2 linked regions of the Thermopolyspora flexuosa genome follow. The protein of the gene in region 1 interacts with the protein of each later gene in a pairwise test. Links are inferred from orthologs where the notes say so. Each region holds a gene or a part of one and is shown on either strand. Other genes may lie near its edges.

Evidence for each region.
Region 2: the proteins of hemL (region 1) and FHX40_RS05305 interact in binary tests that used the Escherichia coli proteins (3 or more experiments, as listed by UniProt). The link is inferred for Thermopolyspora flexuosa from one-to-one orthologs.

Annotation. Positions count from the first base shown.
Region 1 is NZ_VFPQ01000001.1:4,750,741-4,761,890, forward strand. The notes cover bases 8,299-11,150. They hold hemL (glutamate-1-semialdehyde 2,1-aminomutase), read right to left. Parts: upstream 10,450-11,150; coding sequence 9,148-10,449; downstream 8,299-9,147. Other genes in these bases: FHX40_RS20410 (LysR family transcriptional regulator), read right to left, coding at 8,299-8,752; FHX40_RS20415 (hypothetical protein), read left to right, coding at 8,825-9,028; FHX40_RS20425 (bifunctional DNA primase/polymerase), read right to left, coding at 10,523-11,150. In the rest of the region: FHX40_RS20365 (BldC family transcriptional regulator), read left to right, coding at 1-4; FHX40_RS20370 (hypothetical protein), read right to left, coding at 872-1,111; FHX40_RS20375 (hypothetical protein), read right to left, coding at 1,122-2,114; FHX40_RS20380 (PLDc N-terminal domain-containing protein), read left to right, coding at 2,476-2,799; cytochrome c biogenesis protein CcsA, read right to left, coding at 2,950-3,921; cytochrome c biogenesis protein ResB, read right to left, coding at 3,926-5,662; FHX40_RS20395 (cytochrome c biogenesis CcdA family protein), read right to left, coding at 5,663-6,400; FHX40_RS20400 (TlpA family protein disulfide reductase), read right to left, coding at 6,390-6,977; FHX40_RS20405 (histidine phosphatase family protein), read right to left, coding at 7,068-7,709; more of FHX40_RS20410, read right to left, coding at 7,784-8,298. UniProt on the Escherichia coli protein: Aminomutase that catalyzes the transfer of the amine group on carbon 2 of glutamate 1-semialdehyde to the adjacent carbon 1 to form 5-aminolevulinate.
Region 2 is NZ_VFPQ01000001.1:1,193,080-1,208,408, reverse strand. The notes cover bases 7,454-10,348. They hold FHX40_RS05305 (FadR/GntR family transcriptional regulator), read left to right. Parts: upstream 7,454-8,458; coding sequence 8,459-9,238; downstream 9,239-10,348. Other genes in these bases: FHX40_RS05300 (CBM96 family carbohydrate-binding protein), read left to right, coding at 9,571-10,348; FHX40_RS05310 ((Fe-S)-binding protein), read right to left, coding at 7,588-8,370; FHX40_RS05315 (lactate utilization protein B), read right to left, coding at 7,454-7,537. Outside these bases: FHX40_RS05355 (sirohydrochlorin chelatase), read right to left, coding at 1-300; FHX40_RS25425 (GNAT family N-acetyltransferase), read right to left, coding at 397-1,488; FHX40_RS05340 (ABC transporter permease), read right to left, coding at 1,584-2,768; FHX40_RS05335 (ABC transporter ATP-binding protein), read right to left, coding at 2,860-3,735; FHX40_RS25710 (winged helix-turn-helix domain-containing protein), read right to left, coding at 3,722-4,066; FHX40_RS25705 (hypothetical protein), read right to left, coding at 4,063-4,527; FHX40_RS05325 (DUF2795 domain-containing protein), read left to right, coding at 4,703-5,092; FHX40_RS05320 (LutC/YkgG family protein), read right to left, coding at 5,502-6,140; more of FHX40_RS05315, read right to left, coding at 6,137-7,453; more of FHX40_RS05300, read left to right, coding at 10,349-11,082; FHX40_RS26015 (hypothetical protein), read right to left, coding at 11,157-12,383; FHX40_RS05290 (response regulator), read left to right, coding at 12,507-13,142; FHX40_RS05285 (DUF4328 domain-containing protein), read left to right, coding at 13,287-14,054; FHX40_RS05280 (DUF8094 domain-containing protein), read right to left, coding at 14,101-15,030; FHX40_RS05275 (DNA polymerase III subunit alpha), read right to left, coding at 15,226-15,329. UniProt on the Escherichia coli protein: Transcriptional activator of the glcDEFGB operon which is associated with glycolate utilization, and encodes malate synthase G and the genes needed for glycolate oxidase activity. Also negatively regulates the transcription of its own gene.

The sequences.
Region 1 (11,150 bases):
CTGACGTCGACACCGTCACCACCGGTGATCCTGCGACCCCCGGAAGCCGCAGGGTCACTGGAGTGGGGGACCGGGACGCGCCGCCCGGCACCCCCCGACGACGCTCTTGGTCCTGCTGTGCCTGTTGCACCCTCTCGTGCGCTGATTGTCGTTCGCGTCGTCATCCGCCGGGGCCGGCACACCCCGGCACGTTGAGGTTCCGCGCCGGACGCGAGACCGGCCCGCGCGGGCACGCCCCCGGTGGCGCGCCACGGGTCCGGACCGCGGTGGGGATTCGGTGTGGAGCCGCCGCCGTGACGGCGTCGCTCCGGCGGTCCCGAAGGCGGCCCGGTGGGAAGGCCGCCGAGGAGACGACCGGAGGTGACGGCCGTGGCGGTGCCGTGCCGGCGCCGTGGCCGGCTGTGACGGCGCGTGGTGGTGGCGCGGCTGAGGTGCCTCCGGCACGGCGGAGTACCGGGGCGCCGCCGGGATCGCGGCCGGGAAGGGGCGGGCCACGACGGCCCCGGCGGCCGGAACGCGATCCGGCCATGACCGCCGATCCCGTCCGCGCCATGTCCTGCGGCCACACCGGGCACCGCCGCCGGGACACGTCGCCCGGCAGCACGTCCCCCAACGGCGTCGGCGCCGCCGTACCTGACGTGCTCGTTCACCGGCCGGCCCGGTGGCCCGTACGGCACAGTGGCACGGCGCGCCGCCGTTCCGCGGCGTCAACGGCGACGCCCCTCGACCGGCCCGTGCACCCCAAGGCGCCGTGCAGGGACACCGTCACCGGGCGGCACGAGACAGCGTCACCCGCGTGGTCACCCGCGCCGTCGCGCGGCATCGTCCGCGGCACGTCCCGCAGGTATCGCCCCCGATCGCGACCGGGCCGTCAGCGCTCCTGCTCCGCCTTGAAGGCGAGGAACGCGGCCTCCAGTTCGTCGTTCTCCTCTCGCCAGCGCCGCCGCATGGTGGCGAGCTCCTCCTCGCTGACCGCCTCCGCCGACCAGCGCTCGTACTCCGGATCACCCGGCGAGACCTCCACGTACGCGTTGCCGATGAGGCGCCCGTCATCGCTGGCCAGGGTCTGCGGCACCCGCAGGGTCCCGTCCGCGAGCCGGATCACGTACATCTGAGATCACCTAGATTCCGTAACGCCGGTTGAAGAACAACATCACGTTGAGCGCGGTCCTGGTGTCCCCGCCGAGCATGTCCACGAGCGCGGGGCGCTGGCGCGAGGCGATGGCGGCGAACGCGTCGGCGAAGAACTCCTTCCGCCCCAGGCCGTTGCCCTGCTTGTGGAAGCCCGACACCAGATGCGGCAGGCACTGCTCGTAGAGCGCCTTGAACTCCGGGGAGTCCGACACCCAGTCCCCCGGCGGCGCGTCGACGTCGTCGAGGGCGTGGCCCACCTCGTGCATCATCACGTCCGGGGTGGGTGAGGGCCGGTCCCCCACCACGATCTTGCGGTCGCCGTAGGCGCCGGCGCAGATGTCCCAGGTCGCCCGGCCCGACGGCAGCGGGGCGCCGCGCAGGTACCCCATGTCGTCGAGGTCCGGCACGCCGCCGGGGCCGACGTAGATGCCCTCGAGCCCGTCGGCGAGCTTCTCCTTCAGCCGGTCGGGGAGCCGCGCGAGGCTCTCGATCGCCCGCACGATCTCCGGCGGGGGCGGCCCGTCCGCCGCGTCCCACTGGCGGTGCAGCACCCGCTCCAGGGCGCCGCAGTGCCGCCGCCCGTCACCGAGGTCGGGGAAGTCCGGTGGATGCGGCGTGGCCTCCACCGGCCGGTAGTCGAGCTCGAAGTCCCGCCAGGTGTACACCGGCCGGTCCACGACCGGCGCGGTCACCGCGGTGCGGTAGGCGCGTTCCGGGCGCCTCGCCCGGTCACGCAGCTCGAAGCCGTTCCTCCGGTCCGGCGCCTCGCCGGACTCGACCCGCCGGTCCCCGCGCTCGGAGCGGCGGAACCAGCCGAACCGTTCGCCGCGTTCCGGCCGCGGCGCGTCACCCCGCTCCGGGCGCACCGCGTGCCGTTCGGCCTCACCCCGCGACTCGACCCCGCCGCGCGAGGTGTACGGCCCGCGCTGCCACCAGCGCAGCCCCCGTCGATGACGACCTCTGTCGCCCAATTGCGCCATCGCGCCTCTCTGTTCTCCACGGTCGAGTCGGCCGCCCCCGTCCGCTCGACGCCGCCCGTCCCGTCGGGGCCACTCGCCCGCCTCCGCCCGTCCGGCGGCGTTCCCTCGGTCGGGTCCCGGCCTCCCCTCCCCATCCTCGCCGAGAAGTGCTGTCGCGTCCCACGGTACGACGAGGGTCTCTGCCGAGTCACCCGTTATGCGGGGTTCTTTCGGTGGCCGCATCGCCGCCGCCACGGCCCGGCGGGCCGTTCCATGCGCGTGCGGGGCCGCCGTCAGCACATCCGGAACTTCCTCATCCGGACGTTCCGAACCTTGCGCAGCCAAAGGGCGATCTATGCCTGCTATGCCGTACGCTGCGCATATGCCTGTGGTTATCGGTCTGGCGCTGCTGGCCTTCTGGCTCTACTGCCTCTTCGACGTCATCACCACGCCCGAGGACCAGGTCCGGAACCTGCCGAAGGTGCTCTGGGTGCTGGTCGTCGTGCTCCTGATGACGGTCGGCGGCCTGCTGTGGCTGCTGCTCGGCCGCCCGCTGCAGCAGCAGGCGCACACGCCCGGCGGCCCCGCCGTGTTCGGCGGCGGCTCCTTCGGCCGGGCCACGCGCCGTCCCCCGGCGCCGCGTGGTCCCGATGACGACCCGGAGTTCCTGCGCAGCCTGGATCGGCGCATCCGCGGGGAGGAGTGACCGGCGGGGTGGCGCCGGTGCGGCGTCAACCGGCCCGGCAACGGGTACGGCCCGGCGACCGGCCGGGCCGATGCATGAGAACGGGACGGGATGACGGTGCTCGCCCGGGCGGCCGAGCGGCCGCCCCGGCGCCGGTGACCACGGGCGGGATCAGCCCGGGATGTCCGCGTACGAGTGCAGGCCGCCGAAGAAGATGTTCACCCCGACGAGGTTGAACAGCAGGCAGCCGCAGGCGACGAGCTGGATGATGACGCTCCGCTTGCCCCGCCAGCCCGCGGTGGCGTGGGCGTGCAGGTAGGCGGCGTACGCCAGCCAGGTGATGAACGACCAGACCTCCTTGGGGTCCCAGCCCCAGTAGCGGCCCCAGGCCCGGTCGGCCCACAGCGCGCCCGCGATCACGGCGAACGTCCACACCGGGAACGCGAGCACGATGGCACGGTGAGCGATCCGCTCCAGGGTCTCCCGGTCCGGCAGCCGCATGGCCCCCGGCCGGCGCACCAGGTAGAGCACGCCGGTGACCGCGGCGAGGAAGAACAGGCCGCTCGCGATGATCGCGGCGCCGACGTGCAGGGCGAGCCAGTAGGAGTTGAGCGCCGGGACCACGGGACCGGCCTGGACGTACAGGTAGAGCACGGCGAAGCCGAGCCCGAGCGCCGCGGCGAGCATGAGGAACGCGCCGAGGAAGCGGATCCGCTGCCGCAGCAGGAGCACGAGGAACGTGGTCACGGCGGCGAAGCAGATCGCCACCGTGAACTCGTACATGTTGCCCCACGGCCACCGGCCCGACGCCACGCCGCGGGTGACGATGCCGCCGAGGTTCGCCGCCCAGCCCAGCCAGCTGATCACGACCGCGACGCGCCCCGCGGTCGCCGCCCAGGGCGCGTACGGCACCGCGGCCGTCCCGGCGTCCTCGCCGGTGCCCGCCTCGGCCCGGTCGCCGCCGCTCTCGCCACCGCCGACGGTGACCAGTTCGCGGGACCGCGGGGCGGGCGCCTGGCCACGGGGACGGCCGAACGCGAGCTCCAGGGCGTATCCGATCATGGCGCCCAGGTAGAGCAGGACCGTCACCAGGATGAGCTGGTCGCTCAGCTGGGCGAGTCCGGTGTTGACCTGATTGCCCACCGTGTCACTCCTTAGCGGTACGGCCGCGAACCGGCCGCTCGGTATCGGTTGCGGCCGCCACCGGCCGCTGCTCGGCATCGGATGCGGCCGTCGCCGGCCGCTCGTCGGACGCGGCCGCGAACCGGCCGCGCAGGGAGCCGACGATCTCGTCGAACTCCTCGGTGAAGTTCACGTTGCCCTCGGTGCGGGCCAGGCCGCCGACCTCGATCGTCGCCGGGCCGTCGGCGCGGCTCACCCGGATCCACACCCGGCGGCGCCGGACCACGAGCGACAGCACGAGCGCCACCGTCGCCACCACCGCGGAGACGAGCGCGGGCAGCCGCCCGGGATCGTAGGTGATCTGGAGCGTGATCCACTCCTTGACCCCGGTGAACTCGATCGTGCCAGCCCCGTCCGGCAGCGTGAGCCGCTGCCCCGGCTGCAGCGGATCGGACTGCATCACCAGCGGCTGCAGCTTGTCGGTGTCGAGCTGGTAGACCGACTGCGGCACGCCGTCGTCGAGGCCGAGGTCGCCGGAGAACGCCCAGATCTGCACCGTGGGGTTGATCGCCGCCGGGAACACCGACACGTAGCCGCCCTCGGCGCTCGCCGTGCTCGGCAGGAACCGGGCGAGGAATCCGAGCTGCCGGGGCCGGGCGTCCGGGACCTTGATCACGCACTCGGAGGTGAGGGTGCGCTGGTCGACCGGGAGGCACGGCACCGGTCCCTCGAAGGCGACCTGCCCCTCGCCGTCGGTGACCTTGACGACCGGCGCGTACCCGTGGTTGAGCAGGTACGTCTGGGTGCCGTCCACATTGAGCGGCTCGTTCACCCGCAGGTCGTAGGCGCGCTCGGGCGCGCCCGGCCGGTCGGTCACCCCGAGCCTGGCCACGTAGTCGAGGGCCTGGCCCTGCCGCTCCCCCTCGGCCTGGTAGGTCGCCTGGAAGTCCCGCAGCGTGAACGTGAACGGCGCCAGCGAGTCGGCGGTGACGAGGCGGCCCGGCTGGAACCGGTCGTACACCGCGACCGTGTTGGCGAAGCCCTCCCCCTCGACGACGAGCACGTTGCCGCGGTAGCCGTACACCGCGCCGACGCCGACCGCGACGAGGATGCCGATCAGCGCGAAGTGGAAGAGCAGGTTGCCGACCTCGCGCAGGTAGCCCTTCTCGCCCGCGACCCAGTCGGGGCCGGTGGCCACCCGGAAGCCCTTGCGGCGCAGGTGCGCGGCGAGCTCGGCCACCTCGGCCTCGCCGTGGAACGCGGCGTGGCGCGGCAGCCGGGACAGGTTGCGCGGCGCGGCCGGGGGCCTGCGGCGCAGCTCCCGGTAGAGGGTGACCGAGCGGGGCAGCACGCAGCCGAGCAGCGAGACGAACAGCAGCAGGTAGATCGCCGCGTACCAGGGCGCCTGGAACACGTCGAACAGGTAGAGCCGGTCGAGCCACTCGGCGAGCGCGGGGCTGTCCCGGAAGTACTCGGCGACCTTCTCCGGGCTCACCCCGCGCTGCGGGAAGATCGAGCCGGGCACCGAGGCGACCGCGAACAGGAACAGCAGGATGAGCGCGGTGCGCATCGAGGTGAGCGTGCGCCAGCCCCAGCGCAGCCAGGCCACCGGGCCGAACCCGGCGGGGCGGCGGGGCGGGGCGGCGGCCGTCTCCTCCGGCGCCACGGCCTCCTCGCCGGGCGCCGTGGCGACCGTGGCGGCCTCGGCCGCGGCGGCGGGCCGCTCGGCGCCGCTCTCGCCAGGGACGTGGGAACGACTCATTCAGATCACCGGCCTGAACCCGCCGATCCAGCCCTGCATGCCCGCGACGAGCTCGGTCCACAGCCCGGTCACGAGCAGCAGGCCCACGGCGACGAGCATGCCGCCGCCGATGCGGGTGATGAGCTGCGTGTGCCGCCGCAGCGCCCGGAAGGCGTGCAGCGCCTGACGGTAGGCGAGCCCGGCGAGCACGAACGGCAGGCCGAGCCCGAGCGCGTACCCGAACGCGAGCGCCGCGCCGCGCGCCGCGCTGCCCTGGTCGAGGGAGAGTCCGAGCACCACGGCGAGGGTCGGGCCGATGCACGGCGTCCAGCCGAGCCCGAACACCACGCCGAGCAGCGGCGCCCCGGCGAGACCGGCCGCGGGCAGCCGCGAGATGCGGTAGTCGCGCTGCAGGCCCGGGATGAAGCCGAGGAACGCGAGCCCGAGCACGACGGTGAGCCCGCCGAGCACCCGGGTGATCACCTCGGCGTTGGCGTGCAGCGCCGCGCCGACGCCGCCGAACAGCGCGCCGCCGGCGACGAACACCAGGGCGAAGCCCAGCACGAACAGCGAGCTGCCGAGCACCATGCGGCCCCGCCTCGGGTCGCCGCTCATCCCGGTGACGTACGACAGGTAGCCGGGCACGAGCGGGAGCACGCACGGGGAGAGGAAGGAGACGACCCCGGCCGCCACCGCGATCGGCAGGGCCACGAGGAGGGAGCCCGCCGCCACGGTGTCGGCGAGCCCGTCAGCCGCCACCACTGCCCTCACCGCTGATCTTCGTCACGACGTCGAGCAGCGCCGAGTGCTTCACCTCGCCGAGCGCGCGGGCGGCGATCCGGCCCTGCCGGTCGATCACGAGCGTGGTGGGGATCGCGGCGGGCGGCACCGTGCCCTGGAAGGCGAGCGCCACCTTCCCCGGCTGGTCGAAGATGCTCGGGTACTCGATCTCGAAGCGGCGCTGGAAGGCGAGCGCGTCGGCCTTGCGGTCCTTGAAGTCCACGCCGAGGAAGGTCACGCCCTGGTCCTTGGTCCGGGCGGCGACGTCCTTGAGCGTGGGGGCCTCGCTGCGGCACGGCGCGCACCAGGAGGCCCAGAAGTTGAGCACGACCACCTTGCCCTTGTGGTCGGCGAGCGCGACGCGGTCGCCCTCCAGCGTCTCGCCCTCGATCGCGGGGGCCTCGCGGCGCTCGGCGGGGTCGAAGAGCTGCACGCGTCCGTCACCCGCGACGTACCGGGTGTCGCTCGACTGGTCGGCCGTGGCCTGGCCGCCCGCGCAGCCCGACAGGACCGCACCGGCCAGCGCGGCGATCAGAACGATGGCTTTCCTGGACACGACAGGACGTCTCCTCGCACTACACCCCGTAGAGCGCCACAGTACCCTGTGGCGGCGGCGGTTCCGGAACCGGGGGTTTCCCGATGGCGGTCAGGCCCCGGAGGGCGGTTCGGGCCCGCGCAGCAGCGCCCCCGCGGGCTCGCTGTAGCCGATGCTGATCAGCCGGTCGCCTTCGAAGGTGAGGGTGGTGAGGCTCGCCAGCGCGCACTGGCGGCGCCGCGGGTCGTGCCACAGCCGACGGCGCTCCGCGGCGAGGCGGATGACCCAGATCGGGAGCTGGTGCGAGACGAGGACCGCCTCGTGCCCGCGGGCGGCCGCGCGCGACTCGTCGATCACCGTCTTCATGCGGCGCACCACGTCGATGTACGGCTCGCCCCACGAGGGTCGAAAGGGGTTCCACAGGTAGCGGTAGTGACGCGGGCTGCGCAGCACGCCGCGCCCGACGCCGATCCGGTGCCCCTGGAACACGTTGTCGGCCTCGATCAGCCGGTCGTCGATCTTGACCTCGAGGCCGAGGCGCTCGGCGAGCGGTGCCGCCGTCTCCCGCGCGCGCTCCAGGGGTGAGCTGGCGATCAGGACGATGTCCCGGTCGGCGAGCGCCTTCGCCACCAGCTCGGCCATCTGCCGCCCGGTGTTCGACAGGTGGTAGCCGGGCAGGCGGCCGTAGAGGATGCCGTCGGGGTTGTGCACCTCGCCGTGCCGGAGCAGGTGAACGACAGTCGTGTCAGCCATGGTGGCTTCAGCTTACCCGCCGGTCGCATTTCCGCCGGTGGGCGACCTGCGCGGGCGGAACGGCCCCGCCACGCTCACCCGCCGGACGCCGCCGGCCTCCCCGCGCCTCCGGCCGGCGCGGCGGCGAGGTCGTACGGCACGGCGTCGACGGCCTCGGCCGCGGCCCGGATCGCGGCGACCGCCGCGCGGATCGCGGGCCGGCGCGCCGCGTCGCTGCGCCACAGCGCGAACACGCGGCGGACCGGGCGGGGCAGCAGCGGCACCATGCGCACGCCCTCCGGCACCCAGACCCGGCCGAGCCGCGGCACGATCGCGCAGCCGTGCCCGGCCGCGACGAGGGCGAGCTGGGTGTCGTACTCGTTGGCGAAGCAGCTGAACTCCGGCTCGAGCTCGGCCGAGCGCAGCGTGAACACCAGCCAGTCGTAGCAGATCTGCCCGGGCTCGGTGCTGATCCACTTGTCCCCGCACAGCTCGTGGAGGTGCACCTCGCGGCGGCCGGCGAACGGGTGGGTGGCGGGCAGCGCGACGTCGGCGATGTCCTCGAGGATCGGCGCGCGGGAGAGCCCCTCGGGGATGGCGAGCGGCTGGTTCGTCCAGTCCTGCGCCACGACGAGGTCGAGCTCGCCCCGGGACACCTCGCGGATCTGCCGGTCCGGGTCGCGCTCGTAGAGCACCAGGTCGAGGTTGGGGTGCTCGGCCTTGAGCAGGGAGAGCGCCCTCGGCATGATCCCCCGGGCCGCCGTGGGGAACGCGGCGATGGAGAGCCTGCCCACCACCGCGCCGCGCATCGCCTCGAAGTCGGCCTCCGCCTGCTCCACGAGCGCGAGGATGCGCCCGGCGTGCTCGGCGAGCACGCAGGCGGCGTCGGTGAGCCGTACCCCGCGCCCGTTGCGCTCGAGCAGCGGCGCCCCGGTCTCCCGTTCCAGCTTGGCGAGCTGCTGGGAGATCGCCGAGGGGGTGACCATGAGCGCCTCGGCGGCGGCGACGACGGATCCGTGGACGGCGACGGCGTGCAGCGCCTTGAGCCGGTTCAAGTCCAACATGTAGCAACTCTAAACCATACAGCCAAGGAAGTCTCGATTGTGCTTCACTGTTTAGCGATGGATGATTGAGGCATGCCGATCATTCACCATCTCTTCAAGAAGAGCCGTGTCAATGACCGTCCCCGCCCCTCCTATCTCGCGGCCCTCGCCGCCGAGGCCCGTAACAGCCGCGCCGCGTACCGCCGTCGCCGCCGCGAGGAGGAGGCCGACGAGCGCGGCCACTCCGGCCCAGCGCGCGGCCCTCGCCGCACCGGCCCGCCGCGCGCCCGCCGCTGACCGGGCCGCGGCCGGGCCGCCCGTCGCGGCCGGCCGTCCCGAGACGCGAAACGGCCCGGGGCCGGACGACCCCGGGCCGCGCCGTGTCAACGGGACGTAGCCGGAACGCGACCGGCGGGCTAGCGCCCGGTCGCGGCCGCGGCGGCCGCCTTCGCGGCGGCGGGCAGCGCCTCGACGACCTGGGAGATCGCCGCGTCGTCGTGCGCCGCCGACACGAACCAGGCCTCGTACGCCGAGGGCGGCAGGTACACGCCCTGGTCGAGCATGGCGTGGAAGAACGCGGTGAACGCGGCGGTGTCCTGCCGCCGGGCGGTGGCGAAGTCCGTGACCTCCTCGTCGATGAAGAAGATCGAGAACAGGTTGCCGGCCCGCTGCAGCCGGTGCGGCACGCCCGCGGCGGCGAGCGCCTCGGTCGCCGCGTCGCCGATCGCGGCCGCGGCGGCGTTCACCCGCGCGTAGGCGGCGTCGTCACAGGCGCGCAGCGTGGCGAGCCCGGCGGCGCAGGCGAGCGGGTTGCCGGACAGCGTGCCCGCCTGGTACACCGGCCCCTCCGGCGCGAGGTGGGCCATCACCTCGGCCCGGCCGCCGAACGCCGCGGCGGGCAGCCCGCCGCCCATCACCTTGCCGAACGTCATCAGGTCCGCGTCCACCGGGTCGACGCCGTACCAGCCCGACCGGGTGACCCGGAAGCCGGTGAGCACCTCGTCGATGATGAGCAGCGCGCCGTGTTGCGTGCACAGCTCGCGCAGCCGCCGGTTGAAGCCCGGCCGCGGCGGCACCACGCCCATGTTCGCCGGGCACGCCTCGGTGATCACGCAGGCGATCTCGTCGCCCACCTCGGCGAACGCCGCCTCCACCGCCTCCACCGAGTTGTACGGCAGCACGATCGTGTCGGCCGCCGACGCCCCGGTCACCCCGGGGGTGTCCGGCAGCCCGAAGGTGACCACGCCGGAGCCGGCCGAGGCCAGCAGCGCGTCGACGTGGCCGTGGTAGCACCCCGCGAACTTCACCACCTTCGACCGGCCGGTGAACCCGCGCGCCAGCCGTACCGCGGACATCGTCGCCTCGGTGCCGGAGTTGACCAGCCGCACCTTCTCCACCGGGGCGACCCGGTTGACGATCTCCTCGGCGAGCTCCACCTCGCGCGGGGTGGCGGTGCCGAACGAGGTGCCCTGCGCGGCCGCCTCGGTGAGCGCCGCGACGACCTCGGGGTGGGCGTGGCCGAGGATCATCGGCCCCCACGAGCAGACCAGGTCGACGTACCGGTTGCCGTCGGCGTCGAACACGTACGGCCCCGCGCCGGACACCATGAACCGGGGCGTGCCGCCCACCGCGCCGAACGCGCGGACCGGCGAGTTCACTCCGCCGGGCACGACCGCCCGGGCGCGCTCGAACAGCTCCTTCGACCTCTCGTCGCCCATCGGGCGCCCTCCGCTTCGCTCGCTCACCGCACCAGGGTACGGCGGGCCGCCCGCGGCCCCGCCCCCGCTCCGGCTACTCCAGGTAGTCCGCGAGGTGGTCGAGCACGCGCAGCGGGTCGGGCAGCGCCGCGCCGGCCGGCGGGCGCAGCCAGGTCACGGTGCCGCCGTCGCGGAGCGCGGACGGCGGGGCGAGCACGTAGCTGTCGCGGCAGTGCCAGCGCAGCCCCGGCTTGTCGTCGATCGTCTCCGGATAGCAGTCGAGCTGGCAGGACCACCACTCGTCCTCGTCCTCGGGCGCGCCCCGGGTCGCGACGAAAAAAAGGACCCGGTCGCCCCTCTCGGCGACCGGGCCGATCTGGAGGCCGGCGGCCTCCATCCCGGAAAGCGCCCGCAGGCCGGCGGCCCGGGGCACGTCGAACACGTCGAACACCCGGCCCGTCGGCAGGATCACGTTCGCCTCGGGGTCCCGTTCCCACCACCGCCGCAGCAGCTCCGGATCGGTCGTGGCCTGGATGGCCCAGCCCGGCGACAGCGGATGGCCGCCGGGATCGGGACAGCCCAGCCGGTCACAGGAGCAGGCCCGGCCGCCCTTGTCCAGCGGGTGCGCCCCCGGCACGCAGGCCCACCCCAGCTCGGCGTACTCGAGAACCGCGCGGATGATCTCCGCCGACCCATGCCTGCGTCGTTTGGAACGACGAGTC
Region 2 (15,329 bases), 3.6 Mb from region 1 along the record:
GTCGTACCGCAGCGTCGGGTGGCGCTCCTGCTCCCGGGCGAGGGCCGCGCGCAGCGCGGTGAGGACCTGGTCGTGCTCGGTGAGCACGAGGGGCAGCACCACGATGCGGTGGTGCCCGCGGGCCACCAGCGAGGCGACCGAGTCGCGCAGGCGCGGCTCGGACCGGTCGAGGAATCCGCCGCACACGTCGGCGGCGATGTGCTCGAGGCGACAGCGCAACCGGTGCACGAACCTGCCGAATTCGGCGGTGCCGCTATTGTCGTCGGTGCCGGTCCCGATCAGCAGCAGCGGCGGCTTCATCTCGGTCTCCCCTGGTCGGCCTGCAGCGGCAGACCGCGAGGATACTCCAAAGCGCACCACGGCGTCCCGAGCTTGGAATTTTCAGCACGAAACCGCTCATTCGCCCCTGAGCAGGCTGAACAATATGCCGTCCACGTAGCCGCCGGGCACCGGCACCGCCCGGCGCATCACCCCCTCCCGGGTGAACCCGGCCTTCTTCGCCACCGCCTGGCTCGCCACGTTCCCGTCCGCGACCACGAGGTGGACCCGCTGGAAGCCGCGCTCGAACAGGTGCTCGCTGATCGCCCGGGTCGCCTCGGTGGCGTAGCCGCGGCGGCGCGCCCACGGCGCGATCCAGTAGCCGATCTCGGCGTCGCCGCGCTCCCAGTCGGCCCGGTGCACCCCGGCCGACCCGGCGAGCCGCCCGCCGTCCCGCGGCTCGAGCGCGAAGTGCACGGCGGTGGCCACGTCGATGTGGGCGAGCCGGGTGCACCACTGGAGCGCGCTCTCCATCGTGTACCCGGCGGCCCACGGCATCCAGCGCCGGATCTCCGGGTCGCCGGCGACCGCGGCGAGCACGTCGGGGGCGTCCGCCGCGGTGAACGGGCGCAGCAGCAGCCGCTCGCTCTCCAGCCGCAGCCCGGTGTGGAACCCGGTGTACGGCATGGGCGGATCCCCGGCGATCCGGCCGAACACCAGCAGGTCGTGCGGGCCGTCGTCCTCGAAGCCGCCGCCGCGCAGCAGGCCCTCCCGGGTGAACCCGGCCTTCTCCGCCACCCGGATCGAGGCGGCGTTGTCGAGGTTGACCCGCAGCTCGACCCGGCGCAGGCCGCCCGGGCCGAGCGCCCACGAGGTGAGCAGGCGCACCGCCTCGGTGGCGTACCCGCGCCCCCGGTGGCCGGGGAGCACGCCGTACCCGATCTCGGTGGTGCCGGCGCCCCAGTGGGTCTTGAACAGGCTGATGGCGCCCACGATCTCGCCCGCGGCCTCCATCGCGAGGTGGATGCCCTCGCCGGAGCGGAGCGGCTCGTGGACGCCGTGACTCAGCCACTGGTCGACGTAGGCGAGGTGACCGGGCGCGCCGGGCGGCAGGAAGGAGGCGGTCCCGGCGGCGACGATCGCCCGCACCTGGGGCGCGTCCTTCGGCCCGAAGGGGCGCAGCACCAGCCGTTCCGACGAGAGCGTGAGGTGGGCGTCGAAACCTGGCATGGTCACCCCTCGACGAGGCCGGGCGGTACGGATCTCATCCCACCACTATCGCAACCACCCCCGCCGGTACGGCACGGCCCCCGGCGCCCCACCGGTCACCGGGCGCGCAGCACCTCGGCGATGCGCACCCGGGCGCCGGTGCGCAGCACCGCCCGCTCGTACACCCGGCCGCCGAGCCAGAGCACGAGCAGTACGGCGAGCAGCATGAGCCCGAACGCCAGGCCGATCTCCCAGACGGGCACCTCGTCCCCGGCCGCCCGCACCGGCATGATCATCGCGGAGAACGGGGGCACGACCGACAGCACGCGGGTGACCGGGCCGGCGGGCTCCATCACCGAGTAGATCGCCACGAAGTAGCCGCCCATGAGCAGCAGCGTGGCCGGGGTGAGCGCGGACTGCAGCTCCTCCTGGCGGGAGACGAGGGAGGCGATCGCGGCGTACAGCACCGCGTAGAAGGCGTAGCCGAGCAGGAACCAGGCGAGGGTGAGGGCGAGCACGCCGCCGGTGTCCTCGGGCAGCTCCGGCAGCAGCCCGCTGAACTGCGCGGCGGTGTAGCCGGCGATCGCGATCACGGCGACCTGCAGCAGCCCGAGCACGCCCAGCCCGACCACCTTCCCGGCGAGGAGCTGGGCCGGGCGGATCGTGGCGAGCAGGATCTCCACGATCCGGCTGCCCTTCTCCTCGACCACGCCCATCGCGACCATGGTGCAGGCCTGAATGATCAGCACGAACAGCAGGATGACGATGGCCATGGCGAGCATGCGGCGCAGGCCCGCCTCCTTCCCGCTCGTGCCGGTGAGCGAGACCTCGGTGAGCGGCTCGACCTGCATCGCCTGCTGGACCGCGTTCGGGTCGAGCCCGGCGGCGCGCAGCCGCTCCTCGGTGGCCACCACCTGGTGCGCGGTGGCGAGCATGGTCCGCAGGTTGGCGTCGGGGGTCTCCGCGAGGATCACCCTGGCGTTGTCCACCACGGCCAGGTCGACGTCACCGGCCTCGACCCCCGCCCGGGCGGCGGCCTCGTCCTCGTAGTTCACCACGGTCAGCTGCGTGTCCTCGGCGGCCTCGGCCTGCGCGCCGAGCACGGCGGCGAGCCGGTCGCTCTGCGCGCCGACGAGGCCGACCGTGTACCGGTCCGGTACGCCGGCGAGCAGCCGCGGCAGGCCCACGGCCACGACCACGAGCAGGATGGTGACCGCCAGGCCGATGATGAACGCCTTGCTGCGGCCGCGTACGGTGATCTCCCGGCGGGCGGTGAGCCAGACCGGGCCCAGGTCCTTCACGGTGCCCCTCTCCCTCGCTGCGTCGTCCCTCTCGCGATGCCTCGTGCTCCGGCGCGGCCTCCTCCGGCGCCGGACGGTCCGCCGGTCACGCTCACGCGACCACCTCGCGGAAGATCTCGCTCAGCTTCGGCTCCACCCAGCCGAACTGCTCGACCCGGCCGAGCCGCATCGCCTCCCGGAGCACCTCCTGGTCGTCGGCGGGCTCGAGGATGACCTCGTCGCCGTCCTTCGCCACGATCGTGCCGGGCAGCCGGTCGGCCCAGCCCGGCTCGGCGTCGGAGAGCACGACGCGCAGCCGCTTGTGCCGTTCCCGGCCGCGCAGCTCGGCGACGGAGCCGACGGCGACCATGCGGCCGCTCGCGATGATGCCGACCGAGTCGCACAGCCGCTCGACGAGCTCGAGCTGGTGGCTGGAGAACACCACCGGTACGCCCGCGGCGGTGCGCTCGAGCAGCACCTCGGCGAGCGCGTCGACCGCGATCGGGTCGAGGCCGGAGAACGGCTCGTCGAGGATGAGCATCTCGGGCTCGTGCACGAGGGCGACGGCGAGCTGCACCCGCTGCTGGTTGCCGAGCGAGAGCCGTTCCACCTCGGTGTCCCGGCGCTCGGTGAGGCCGAGCCGTTCCAGCAGGTCGTCGGCTGACCGGCGGGCCCGGGCCGGGGCCATGCCGTGCAGCCGGCCGAAGTACTCGAGCTGCTCGCGGACCCGCATCTTGGCGTAGAGGCCGCGTTCCTCGGGCATGTAGCCGAACCGGCGGCGGACGGCGAAGTCGATCGGGCGGTCCTGCCAGCGCACCTCGCCCCCGTCCGCCTGGAGCACGCCCATGACGATCCGCATCGTCGTGGTCTTGCCCGCCCCGTTCGCGCCGACGAAGCCGAACATCTCGCCGGGGCGCACGGTGAGCGAGACGCCGTCGAGCGCGACCTTCTCGCCGTACCGTTTTCTCAGCTCGTCAATGCGGAGCATCCACCGCACCTTTCGTTGGTTTTGTCACGATCTCCTGCAACACGGACACGTACTCGGCGAACGCCTTGCGCCCTCGCTCGGTGAGGGAGAGCCAGGTACGGGCGCGCTTGCCGACGAACCCCTTCTGCACCCGCACGTAGCCGGCCTCCTCGAGAGTGGCGATGTGCTTCGACAGCAGCGAGTCGCTCACCTCGATCGTGTCGCGCAGGAAGCGGAACTCGGCCTTCTCGGCCGCCGCCAGGGCCGCGACGATGGAGAGGCGTACCGGGGCGTGGATGATCTCGTCGAGCTTGTGCCGGGGATGATGGCCGCTTCCGGTGGTCGCGGTCACTGGATCGCCGGCTCCTCCCGGTCCAGGTCGCGCAGCGCCTTCAGCCCGCGCCAGCCGCCGTACAGCGGCGGGATGGCCGCGACGAGGATGCCGACGACGCCGACGACGACCGGCCAGATCCCGTCGTTCTCCCGCACGTACGGGGTCACCAGCACGTTGAAGAGGGTGGCCGCCAGGAACACGGCCATCACGACGCGCGCCAGCCGGTACAGCCTGCGTTCGTATGCGCCCCGCCGGCAGACGTAGAAGGCGGACGCGGTGGAGAACACCACCCATCCCACGACCGCGAGCGTGTCGTACGGCTCGCGGCCGAAGTGCATGACCGACCAGTAGACGGCCGTGGCGATCCCGCACGCCAGCCACCACACCGCGGTGGGCCGCGACGACCGCCGCACCTGCCGGTCGACGCGCCTGATCTCGCCGAAGGCCTGTTCCGCGCTGAGGTCGTTACCGGACCACATACGTCCCCCTTCGTCGGGTTTGATGGTAATCAACTACTCAACCGACGTTCAAGTGCTTTCCAAGTGCTCCACCTCGGGCTCGCCCGCGGGACGGCCCCACGTTTGCCGATGGCGCCAGGGGTACGGAGAGGCAAATGGCCTGATTCGCACCTTGGGTGAACGGGAGGAGAAGGTCATGGAGCGAGGGAGCCCGAAGCAGGGCGAGCGCACGACCCGGTCCGCACGGCACGCCGCCGAGGCCGCCGAGGATGTCCGGCGGGACGAGCCGATGACCGCGCCTCCCGCCGACGCGGTCGACGACGGCACCCTTCCCGGCCGGCGTCCCGCCGCGCCGCAGCGCCCCCGCATCACCCCGGCGGACGTGGAACGGCGCGCCAACCTCGCCAAGTGGCTGAGCGACGCCCGGTTCCCCGCCGACCGCCGCGCCCTGCTCACCCACGCCGTGACCAAGGCCGCGCCGGAGCCGGTGCTGCAGGCGGTGCGCACGTTGCCCGACGAGAAGTTCCACAACCTCGGCGAGGTCGCCACCGCGCTCGCGCTGAGCGCGGCCGAGCAGAAGCGCTAGCGCAACCGAAAGGGCTCGTCCGCCGCGCTCCTTCCATAAGGAGAGGTACGGCCGGCGCCCGGCCCGGCGACCGGACGCGCGCCCGGGCGAGGATGTGGTCACGGCGACAAGAAATCCATCGCCCCGGATCGGGCGCACCCGTGACGCGGGCGGCTCGCGTCGAGCGGCCCGGGCATGCCGCGAACGGCCGACGTGCCGCCCGGCACCTCGGCGACAACCCGGCCACGGAATGCCTCTGATCGGCGCAGGCGGCCGACGGCTCGGCAGGAATCGCGCGAAAGCCGTACGAGATCGGCGTGGGCGAGGCCGGGCCGTACCCGGCCAACGGCGGCGAGGCCGGTGACACACGCCCGCCCTGCCGCAGTGCCGGTTGCGGGGACGCCGACCGGGGCGGACGTCCCCGAGCGGATCAGTCCGTGATGATCACGACTTCGAGGGTGCGCGGCCCGTGCACGCCCTCGACCCGGTTGAGCTCGATGTCGCTGGTCGCCGAGGGGCCGCTGATCCAGGTGAGCGGGCGGCGCGGGTCGAGCCGGGCGACGGCCTCGGGCACCCGGGGGACGATCTGCTCGGCGCGCACCAGGCACAGGTGGTAGTCGGGCACGAGGGTGAGCGCCCGGCGCCCCTGGCCCGGCCCGGCGTCGAGCACGATCGTGCCGGTCTCGGCGATCGCGACCGCGCACGCGCTGATCACCCCGTCGGTCCGGTCGAGCTCGGCCGCGGACAGCGGCGGGTCGTCGGCGAGCCGTTCGACCTCGGCGTCGGCCCGCGCCAGCCAGGTGCCGGGCAGCCCGGCGGGCACGACGAGCCGCCGCACCCCGCGCCTGGCGAGCGCGTCGGCGACCGTGCCGGGCACGTCGTCCGCGGCGACCGTGTGCACGATCGCCCGGTAGTCCCGGACCCGCTCGGCGAACAGCTCGATCAGGGTCTCGCGCGGCATGCGCGCGCCGGTGCGGTAGGCGCGGCGGATCCGCTGCTCGGGCGCGACCGCCACCGCGGCGCGGATTCGGGCGAGGATGCGCTCACGCGAGCCCGTGGCCGGGGTCACCGGGCACCTCCTTCGGTTCGGTCCCACCAGTCGCGGAACGGCTCGGCGGGGATCGGCGGGATGTCGCGGGTGTCGGTCCAGGCGGCGAGCGGCCCGGGTCCAGGGGCCCGCCGGGGGATCAGGCGGCGCAGCCGGGAGGCCAGCCGCTGCACCGCGCCGAACCGGTTCGCCCGGGCGAGCAGCCAGGACGCGGCCCGCATCACCGCCCGCTCGGCGGGTTCGTGCGGCGCCCGCGCCCGCAGGTGGACGAGGACCGTGGGGATGTCGATCGCCACCGGGCACACGTCGTAGCAGGCACCGCAGAGCGAGGAGGCGTACGGCAGCGAGGCGTCGAGCGGCGTGTCCATGCCGCGCAGCTGCGGGGTGAGGATCGCGCCGATCGGCCCGGGGTAGACCGAGCCGTACGCGTGGCCGCCCGCCCGCTCGTACACCGGGCACACGTTGAGGCATGCCGAGCAGCGGATGCAGCGCAGCGCCTGGCGGCCCACCTCGTCGGCGAGCACGTCGGTGCGGCCGTTGTCGAGCAGCACGAGGTGGAACTCGCGCGGCCCGTCGCCGGGGGTGACCCCGGTCCAGGTGGAGGTGTAGGGGTTCATCCGCTCCCCGGTCGAGGACCGCGGCAGCAGCTGGAGGAACACCTCCAGGTCCCGCCAGGTCGGCACGACCTTCTCGATGCCGACGACGCTGATCAGCGTCTCCGGCAGGGTGAGGCACATGCGCCCGTTGCCCTCGGACTCCAGCACGACCAGGGTGCCGGTCTCGGCGACCATGAAGTTCGCCCCGGAGATCGCCACCTTGGTGGTGAGGAAGCGTTCGCGCAGGTGCAGCCGGGCGGCCTCGGCGAGGGCGCGCGGGTCGTCGCCGAGGCCGTCGGGCGCGGGCCGGCCCCACTCCCCCATGTGGTCGAGGAAGATCTCGCGGATCTCGGCGCGGTTGCGGTGGATCGCCGGGACGAGGATGTGCGAGGGCCGGTCGTCGCCGAGCTGGACGATGAGCTCGGCGAGGTCGGTCTCGTACGCGGTGATGCCCGCCTCGTGCAGCGCCTCGTTGAGCCCGATCTCCTGGGTGGCCATCGACTTGACCTTCACCACCGAGGTCTCGCCGGTCGCCTTCACCAGGTCGGTGACGATGCGGTTCGCCTCGTCCGCGTCCGCGGCCCAGTGCACGTGGCCGCCGGCCTCGGTGACCGCCCGCTCCAGCTGGATCAGGTAGCGGTCGAGGTTGCGCAGCGTGTGGTCCTTGATCGCCTTGCCCGCGGCGCGCAGCTCCAGCCAGTCGGGCAGCTCGGCGACGACGTTCGCGCGCTTGCCCCGGATCGTGTGCGTCGCCTTGCGCAGGTTGAAGCGGAGCTGGGAGTCGGCGGCCGCGCGCGCCGAGCTGCGCGGGAACGCCGGCATGCCGAGGTCGACGACGTGGCCCCGCCCGGTGCTCGCCTTCGGTGCGCCCATCAGGCCCTCCCCTCGGTCTGGGCGAGGATCTCGGCGAGGTGCATCACCCGCACCCCGCCGCGCTGCCGCCGGAGCGTGCCGCCGATGTGCATCAGGCAGGAGTTGTCGGCGGCGCACAGCACCTCCGCGCCGGTGTCGAGCACGTTGCGCACCTTGTCGGTGCCCATCGCCGCGGACATCGCCGGGTTCTTCACCGCGAAGGTGCCGCCGAAGCCGCAGCACTCCTCCGCGCCGGGCAGGTCGACGAGCTCGAGCCCGCGGACCGCGCGCAGCAGCCGGAGCGGCCGGTCCCCCAGCCGCAGCCCGCGCAGCGAGTGGCAGGTGGGGTGGTAGGTCACCCTGTGCGGGAAGTACGCCCCCACGTCCTCGACCTCGAGCACGTCGATGAGGAACTCGGACAGGTCGTACACCCGGGGCGTCACCTCGTCGACGGCGGCGGCGAACTCCCGGCCGGCCCGGGTCGGGACGAGCCGCCGCGCCCCGGCCGGGGCGGCGAAGTGAGGGCTGTGGGCGAGCTTCGGGTACTGCTCGCGCACCATCGCCGCGCACGAGCCCGAGGGCGTCACGACGGCGTCGTACCCGGAGAAGACGTCGACGAAGTGCCGGGCCAGCCGCAGGCTCTCCCGGGGATAGCCGGTGTTGAGGTGCATCTGGCCGCAGCAGGTCTGTGCCCGGGGGAACTCGACCTCGCAGCCGAGCCGGCGCAGCAGGGTGACGACCGCCTTGCCGGTCTCCGGGAAGAGCGTGTCGTTCACGCAGGTGATGAAGAGGGCGACGCGCACGGGGTAGCCTTTCCGAATATGGTCAGACCACAATATGGTCAGACCATACCCCCGAGGTCAAGGCTTTCACCCCGAAGGAGAGGCCCACGTGAGCGAGGACGGGTGGCGACCGGTCCGGCGCACCCGCACCTTCGAGGAGGTGCTCGCCCAGATCGAGGAGCGCATCGAGGCCGACGGTCTCGCGCCCGGCGACCGGCTGCCCGGGGAACGCCGGCTCGCCGAGCAGCTCCAGGTGAGCCGTGCCTCGGTGCGGGAGGCGCTGCGGGTGCTGGATGCGCTGGGCGTGGTCTCCTCGGCCGTGGGGCGCGGCCCGGACGCGGGCGCGGTGCTCACCGCGCGCCCCGGCGACGCGCTCACCGACCTGCTCCGCCTCCACCTGCGGCTGTCGAGCCTGACCATGCGCGACATCATCGACACCCGCCTCATGGTGGAGCGCTGGTCGGCCGAGCACGCGGCCCGGCACGTCGACCGGCACGCCGCCGAGCTGGCGGCGATGGAGCGGGCGCTGGAGCGCATGGACCGCCCCGGCCTGCCGCCCGAGGAGTTCGTGGAGGACGACACCGCCTTCCACCTGGCGATCGTCCAGGCCTCCGGCAACCGCCTGCTCGTCGCGGTGATGCAGGCGCTGCGCGACTCGGTCCGCCGGTACGCGGTGGACGCGATCGTACGGCTCGGCGACACCACGATCCTGCGGCGCGACCACCGCCGCATCTTCGAGGCGATCAAGGCGGGCGACGCGGCGGAGGCGGGCCGGGCGGTCGCCGACCACCTCGTGCACGCCTACCCCGAGCTGTTCGGCGACTCCCCGTCGAGCACCGCGCCGCACGGGGCCTGCCCGCTCGACGATCCCGACGAGAACGTGAGCTGACCGGCTCGTCCCGGTGGCCGGCGGCGTGGCGGCGGGCCGTACCGGACGCCCGCCGTACCGTCCGCTGCGTCCCGGTGCGCCCCGGCGTGCCGGGACGGTTGCCGGGGAGCGGGTTTCGGCCGGGCGCGAGATGTCGCGCGGTGTTCAATGCGCGGTGCTCCCGTTGGACACCGGCCTAGACCTCACAAAACGCCCGAGCGGAACATCGAAATTGTCCGAGCGCCTCCAAGGGCGGCCAATATCGTCCAATTCCGGTGCGAACGCGAAAACGAAGATCGGAATGGCGTGAGGTGGGCTCTGTCGTATCCGCCTCATGTCGAGGAGCACCACCGATGCGCATATCGTTCGTGGCCGGATCAGGCCGGCGGCCATCCGGAGGCCGGCATCTGGCGGCGATCGGACTCACCCTGGCCACCGCGCTGGCGACGGGACCCGCGGCCATGGCCGCGGGCACCGGCAAGGGCGCGGCGTCCCTCTCCTCGGCGGCCCTCGCGCCCACCCTGGTACGCGCCGACGCGGACACCTACGTGGTGCGCGAGCGGCCCGGCCGGGCCTACGGCGAGGCGACCAGCCTGGTCGCCGCCCGCCGCGCCGACCGGTACAGCGAGATCCTGTTGCGGTTCACCGTTCCGGACGCGGGCGGCCGCACGCCCAGGCGTGTGGTGCTGGAGCTGCGCACGCGGGGCTCGGCGAAGCCGGGCGGGCTGGAGGTGCGGCGGGTGTCCGGGTCGTGGAGCGAGTCCACCACCTACGCCGACCGGCCGTCGCTCGGCGGGCTCGCCGGGAAGCCGGTCGCCCAGAGCGCCTCGGGCGTCGTGGCGTTCGACGTGACCGCGTCGGTCACCGGCCCGGGCACGTACGCGTTCGCCGTGCGCAGCACGGGCGGGCGCCCTGCCGTCTTCCACTCCACCGAGGCCGGTGACCGCGGCCCGCGCCTGACCGTGGAGTACGCGGACCCCGGCGACGGGACGGGCGGCACCGGCGCCACGGGCGGGTCGGCGGGCGCCTCCGGAGGGACGTCGGGGGAAACGGCGGCGGGAACGCTGTGCGGCGCGTCGTTCGCCACCGAGTCCGAGGGCGAGACGATGCGCGAGGCGCTCGCCCGCGTCGACGGCTACTACGGCGGCCTCGAGCTCATCCGGCTCTTCAACCCGGGCGAGCCCAAGCCCTGGGCCCGCATGCTCGACGTGGGCGGCAGGCCGGTGCACGTGTCGTTCAAGATGAACCCGTCCCAGGTGCTGCAGAAGGCGTACGACGCCAAGCTGCGCCAGTGGTTCGCCGACGCGCCCCGGGACCGGGTGACCTACTGGACGTACCACCACGAGCCCGAGGACAACATTGAGAAGGGCGAGTTCACCGCGGCGCAGTTCCGGGCCGCCTTCGAGCACATCGCGAAGATCGCCGACGAGGTGGGCAACCCGCGGCTCAAGGCGACCCTCACGCTGATGGGCTGGTCGTTCAACGCGCGCTCGGGCCGTACCTGGACGGACTACCTGCCCGGCAGGTCGTACGTCGACGTGGTGGCGGTCGACGTGTACAACCAGGGCCGCAACGCGAAGCAGCCGAAGTACACCCCGCCCGCCCAGCTGTTCGACGGGATCGTCGCGGAGATCGGCCGCCAGGGCCTGGCGTTCGCGGTCGCGGAGACCGGCAGCACCGTCATCAAGGGCGACGACGGCACCGGCCGCGCCCAGTGGCTGCGCGATCTCACCCGGTACCTCACCCAGAAGGGCGCGCTGTACGTCGCCTACTTCGACCACGACTGGAGGACGAAGAGCGGCGACGACTACCGCCTGCGCGACCCGGCCGGCAAGGCCGCCTGGCGGGACTTCTGCGACGCCTGACGCCCTCACCGGTACCCGCCGCAGGTCGCGTGAGACCGCCGGGCCGCCCGGACCGGGCGGCCCGGCGCCGTTTCTCAGTCGCCCGGCCGCCACACCACGTAGCGGAACGCGAGCACCGGGTCGGCCGGTGAGGGGGTGCGTTCCAGGGTGAGCAGGGCGAGGTTGCCCTCGGCGGTCCAGATGCAGATGGCGTGGCCCGGGGGCCACGCGTGCAGGCCCTTGATCTGCTGGGTCTTGGCCGCGGCGGGCCGCCGCGTGCAGCGGCGGTGGTCCTCGGCGCCCGTCTCGCGCAGCGGCATGACCACCGCCTGCGACTTGGCCACCAGGTGGTTGCCCGAGCTCCAGCCGCTCACGTCGATGCCCCGGCTGTTCTGCCGCAGGACCATGCCGCGGTCGGCGTCGAACCCCTCCACGTCCCGCATGCCCGTGACGACGCCCCGCTTGACCACGCGCATCGGTCCGGCGGGGCCTGCCGGGTCGAGTCCCGGGGACGCGGCCACCTCGAGTCCGGGGGACGGCCCGGCCGGTTGCTCGCCGTTCCCCACCACCAGGAGCGTGCCCGCCACGCCGACGAGGGCCGCGGCCACCGCCAGGCCGACGGCGGCCGTCAGCGGTACCCGCCGGTCGCCCCGCCACCGCGTCCGCCGCCCGTGCCCGGGGGGTGTCTGCGGCCGCGCGGCCGGTTCCGCGTCGTCCGGAGGCGCGAGGACCGGCGGCCCGGGAGCCGCGGACGGCACCACGCCCGGGGCGACGTGTCCCGGTCGCGGCGGGCCCTCCGCGAAGGTCACGGCCGCGGCGGGCGTGGACGCGGGGATCGTCGGCGCCACGTCCGGCGCCGGCCCTGGCCCGGACGCGCCGAGCGGCGCGGGCACGGCCGTGCCGGAAGCCGTCATGCCCGGCGAGGCCGGGGCGGGCGCCGCCCGTGGCACGGCCCCTTCCGAGGTCGCCGCGCCCTCCTGCGCCAGGGCGAGGGCACGCCAGCAGGCGCGCCAGCGCTCCACGATGGCCGGGATCTCCTGCTTCGGGTGATCGCAGGCGAGCAGGCAGGCCGTGACGAACGCCTCGACGAACTCCAGGCGCGGCGGGCGCGGCAGGCCGCGCCCGTTGAGAACGTACGACGTCGTGCTGGCCGGCAGCGCGTCGACGACGTCGCCGGACGGCGAGGTGGTGGTACCGGCGAGGCGGCGCAGGGTGCGCAGCGACGGTTGCCCCGCCCAGGCGCGGAGCTCGGCGAGCCGTTCCAGCAGTTGTTCGGCGGTCTGCACGCCTTCGGGAGTGGGAAGCGGCGGACTCGCGTTCATCGCCCTCTCTGGCCGTGACCGAAACCCGGGTATCGGCCGTGATTGTGACATTCCGCAAGGCGCGCCAAACCCGTTTCCGCCGCTTCGTCATGCTTTGTCAATGGCAGAATTCATCGCGTGAAGGTGCTCATCGCGGACGATCAGCAGCTGGTACGGACGGGCTTTCAGATGATCCTCGACGCCCAGCCGGACATCGAGGTCGTCGCCGCCGTTGCCGACGGGGTGGAGGCGGTGGAGCAGGCCCGCAGGCTGCGGCCGGACGTGTGCCTGCTCGACATCCGGATGCCCCGGCTCGACGGGCTCGAGGCCACCCGGCTGCTCGCCGGGCCCGGCGTGCCCGACCCGATGCGGGTCGTGATCGTCACCACCTTCGACCTGGACGAGTACGTGTACGGCGCGCTGCGCGCGGGCGCGTGCGGCTTCCTGCTCAAGGACAGCGGGCCGACGCTGCTGATCGAGGCGGTGCGCGCGGCCGCGGTCGGCGACTCGCTCGTCTCCCCCTCGGTGACCGTGCGGCTGCTCAAGCACCTCGCCCGGCCCACGCCGCAGGCCCGGCGGCCGCGCGAGCCGCTCACCGAACGGGAGCTCGACGTGGTGCGGCTGGTCGCGCGCGGCCGTACCAACCAGGAGGTCGCCGCCGAGCTGTTCGTCTCGCTCTCCACGGTCAAGACGCACCTCGGCAGCATCCAGGCGAAGCTCGGCGCGCGGAACCGGGTCGAGATCGCCGCGTGGGCCTGGGAGTCGGGTATCGTGTCCTGACCTGCCCGGAACGAGCGGTACGGCCCGGCGGAACGCCCGGCGTGTCGGGGGATTAGCGGCGCGGCGCGTGGGATACATGTCTGGCAGCGGCGCACCCGATCGCCGCGCACCGACCCATCAGCGCATGCCGGGGGGAGGAGATCCTTGCGCGCCACCCTGTCGTCCAATGGGTCCTCCACTGGGTTCGCCTCGGGGTCGTTCACCGGGCTCTCCGCCCGGCTGGCCGCCTGGCTCCCCGGCCGCCGCGCCACCTGGTCCTCCGCGGGCCGGTACGCGGTGCGCGTGTATGTGGCCCTCGCCGTGCTCGTGCTCGCGATGGCCGCGCTGGTGATCTTCGAGGAGACGCGGGGCGGGCCGCTCGCCGCCCGGATCGCGGCGATCGACGGCGACCCGCGGGCGCCCGGCGCCGAGGAGATCACCGGTGAGCTGACGGCCTTCGCGCTGCTGGTGCTCGCCGTCGCGGTCGCCTGGGCCGCGGCGGCCGTGACCTACCTGCGCTGGCTGGGCCAGATGCGCCGGAGCGCGCTGCGGGCCTGGCTGATCCCGATCGTCAACCTGGTCGCGCCGCCGTTCGCGCTGCACGCCGCCTGGCGGGAGGCCGATCCCCCGGCCGGTCGGCGGCACCGGCCCGTGCTGCTCGTCGCCTGGTGGCTGAGCTGGCTCGCCGCCCTCGCCACGGTGACGATCTCGCTGGTCGCGGGCGACGACGGGCTCACCGGCCTCGGCCCGGCCGCGGTCACGGTGACCGCGCTCGCCGCGGCGCTCTGCGCGGCCACGGTCCGCGAGGTCACCCGGGCCGGCGTCGCCCCGCGGCGGCGCCCGGTCGCCCGGATCGCGGCCGCCCCGCTCGCCGCGCCGGTCGCGCCGCCGAGCACGGTGCCGGGCAACGGCGGCCCGGTGGCCGGCGGCTGAGGCCGCCCCGGTCACCCGCTTTTCGAGAGAGGCCCCGGAACGAAGGTCAGTCGCCGCGCATGGCGGTCCAGCCGGGCAGGGCGATGCCGAGCACCCGCGCGGTGCCGTCGGCCTGGGCGTGCGCGACGCTCTGGTAGCGGGCATCCCAGGTGAACGCCCGGCGCACCGTGGAGTCGTTGAGCAGGCGCGACGCCTCGTCGGCGAGGGTGATCTCGAACCGGCCGCCGCTGTTGGTCGCGGTGAACGAGTAGGCGAGCACGTACCACACCACCGAGCCGCCGTCCGCGGTGCGCAGCGCGTAGGAGCGGCCCTGGGATGCGGCCTGGTGCCGGACGGTCCACGCGTAGCCGCTGAACAGCCGCGCGTGCTGCCGCAGCGTGGCCCGCAGCGCGGTCTCGGGGTCGCCCCCGCCCGCCGTGTCCGCGTCCTCCGCGTCGGCCTCGGCGGCGGCGGACGTCCCCAGCTCGCGGGTGAACGTCTTCGCCTGGCGCTCGGCCAGGTCGCCGGGCTCGGCCGCGGTGACGTACCCCTCGGCGTCCCGGGCGAGCTCGGGCATCGGCCGGCTGAGATAGGCGAGGTGGTGGACCCGCCAGGCCGCGCCCTTCCGGCTCTTCACGAACAGCGCCACCTCGCCGGTCATGCCGGGCCGTACCGCCCCGGCCGCGAACCACTTCGGGTACCCGGTGAGCCGGGGGATGGCGAACTCGGCGGCGAGCTGCGGGACCGACGCCTCGGTGAACCGGAGCTCGGCGTCGTGCACCGCCCGGGCGGCGCCGCCCTCCAGCTTCGCGAGCGTCTCGGACGAGGGCTCGCGCATGGCCGCCAGGTAGCGGCGCAGCAGCCTGTCCGCGGTCTCCGGGGTGGTGGCGGGCGGGGTCGCGCCGGGCGTGGCCGCGGTGCGCTCCCGTTCCGGGCCCTCGTCGGGCGAGCAGGCCGCGAGCAGCGCGACGAGCGTGACGAGCAGCGTGACGAGCACTGCCGAGGCGCCTCGCCGCAGCGCCCGCCGCCCTCCGGCGCCGGCATGCCCTCGCCTGGAGCCGCCGCATGCGCGGCCCGTCGGGTGGCCCGTCACACCGCCCCCATCCCGTTTTCGGTCATGTTCCCTGCTAGTGGCATTACATCTGATAGGTCCCCGTCAGAGGTAACGATTCGGGAATCTCCGGAGTGACGATCACCTCACGCCTCCCGGCCGGACCGTGGGGCCGGAGCTGCCCCCGCTGGCGTGCCACATGCGGCGCGGCGGCCGGGTCGGGCCGGGCGCGGGGCCGACGTCGG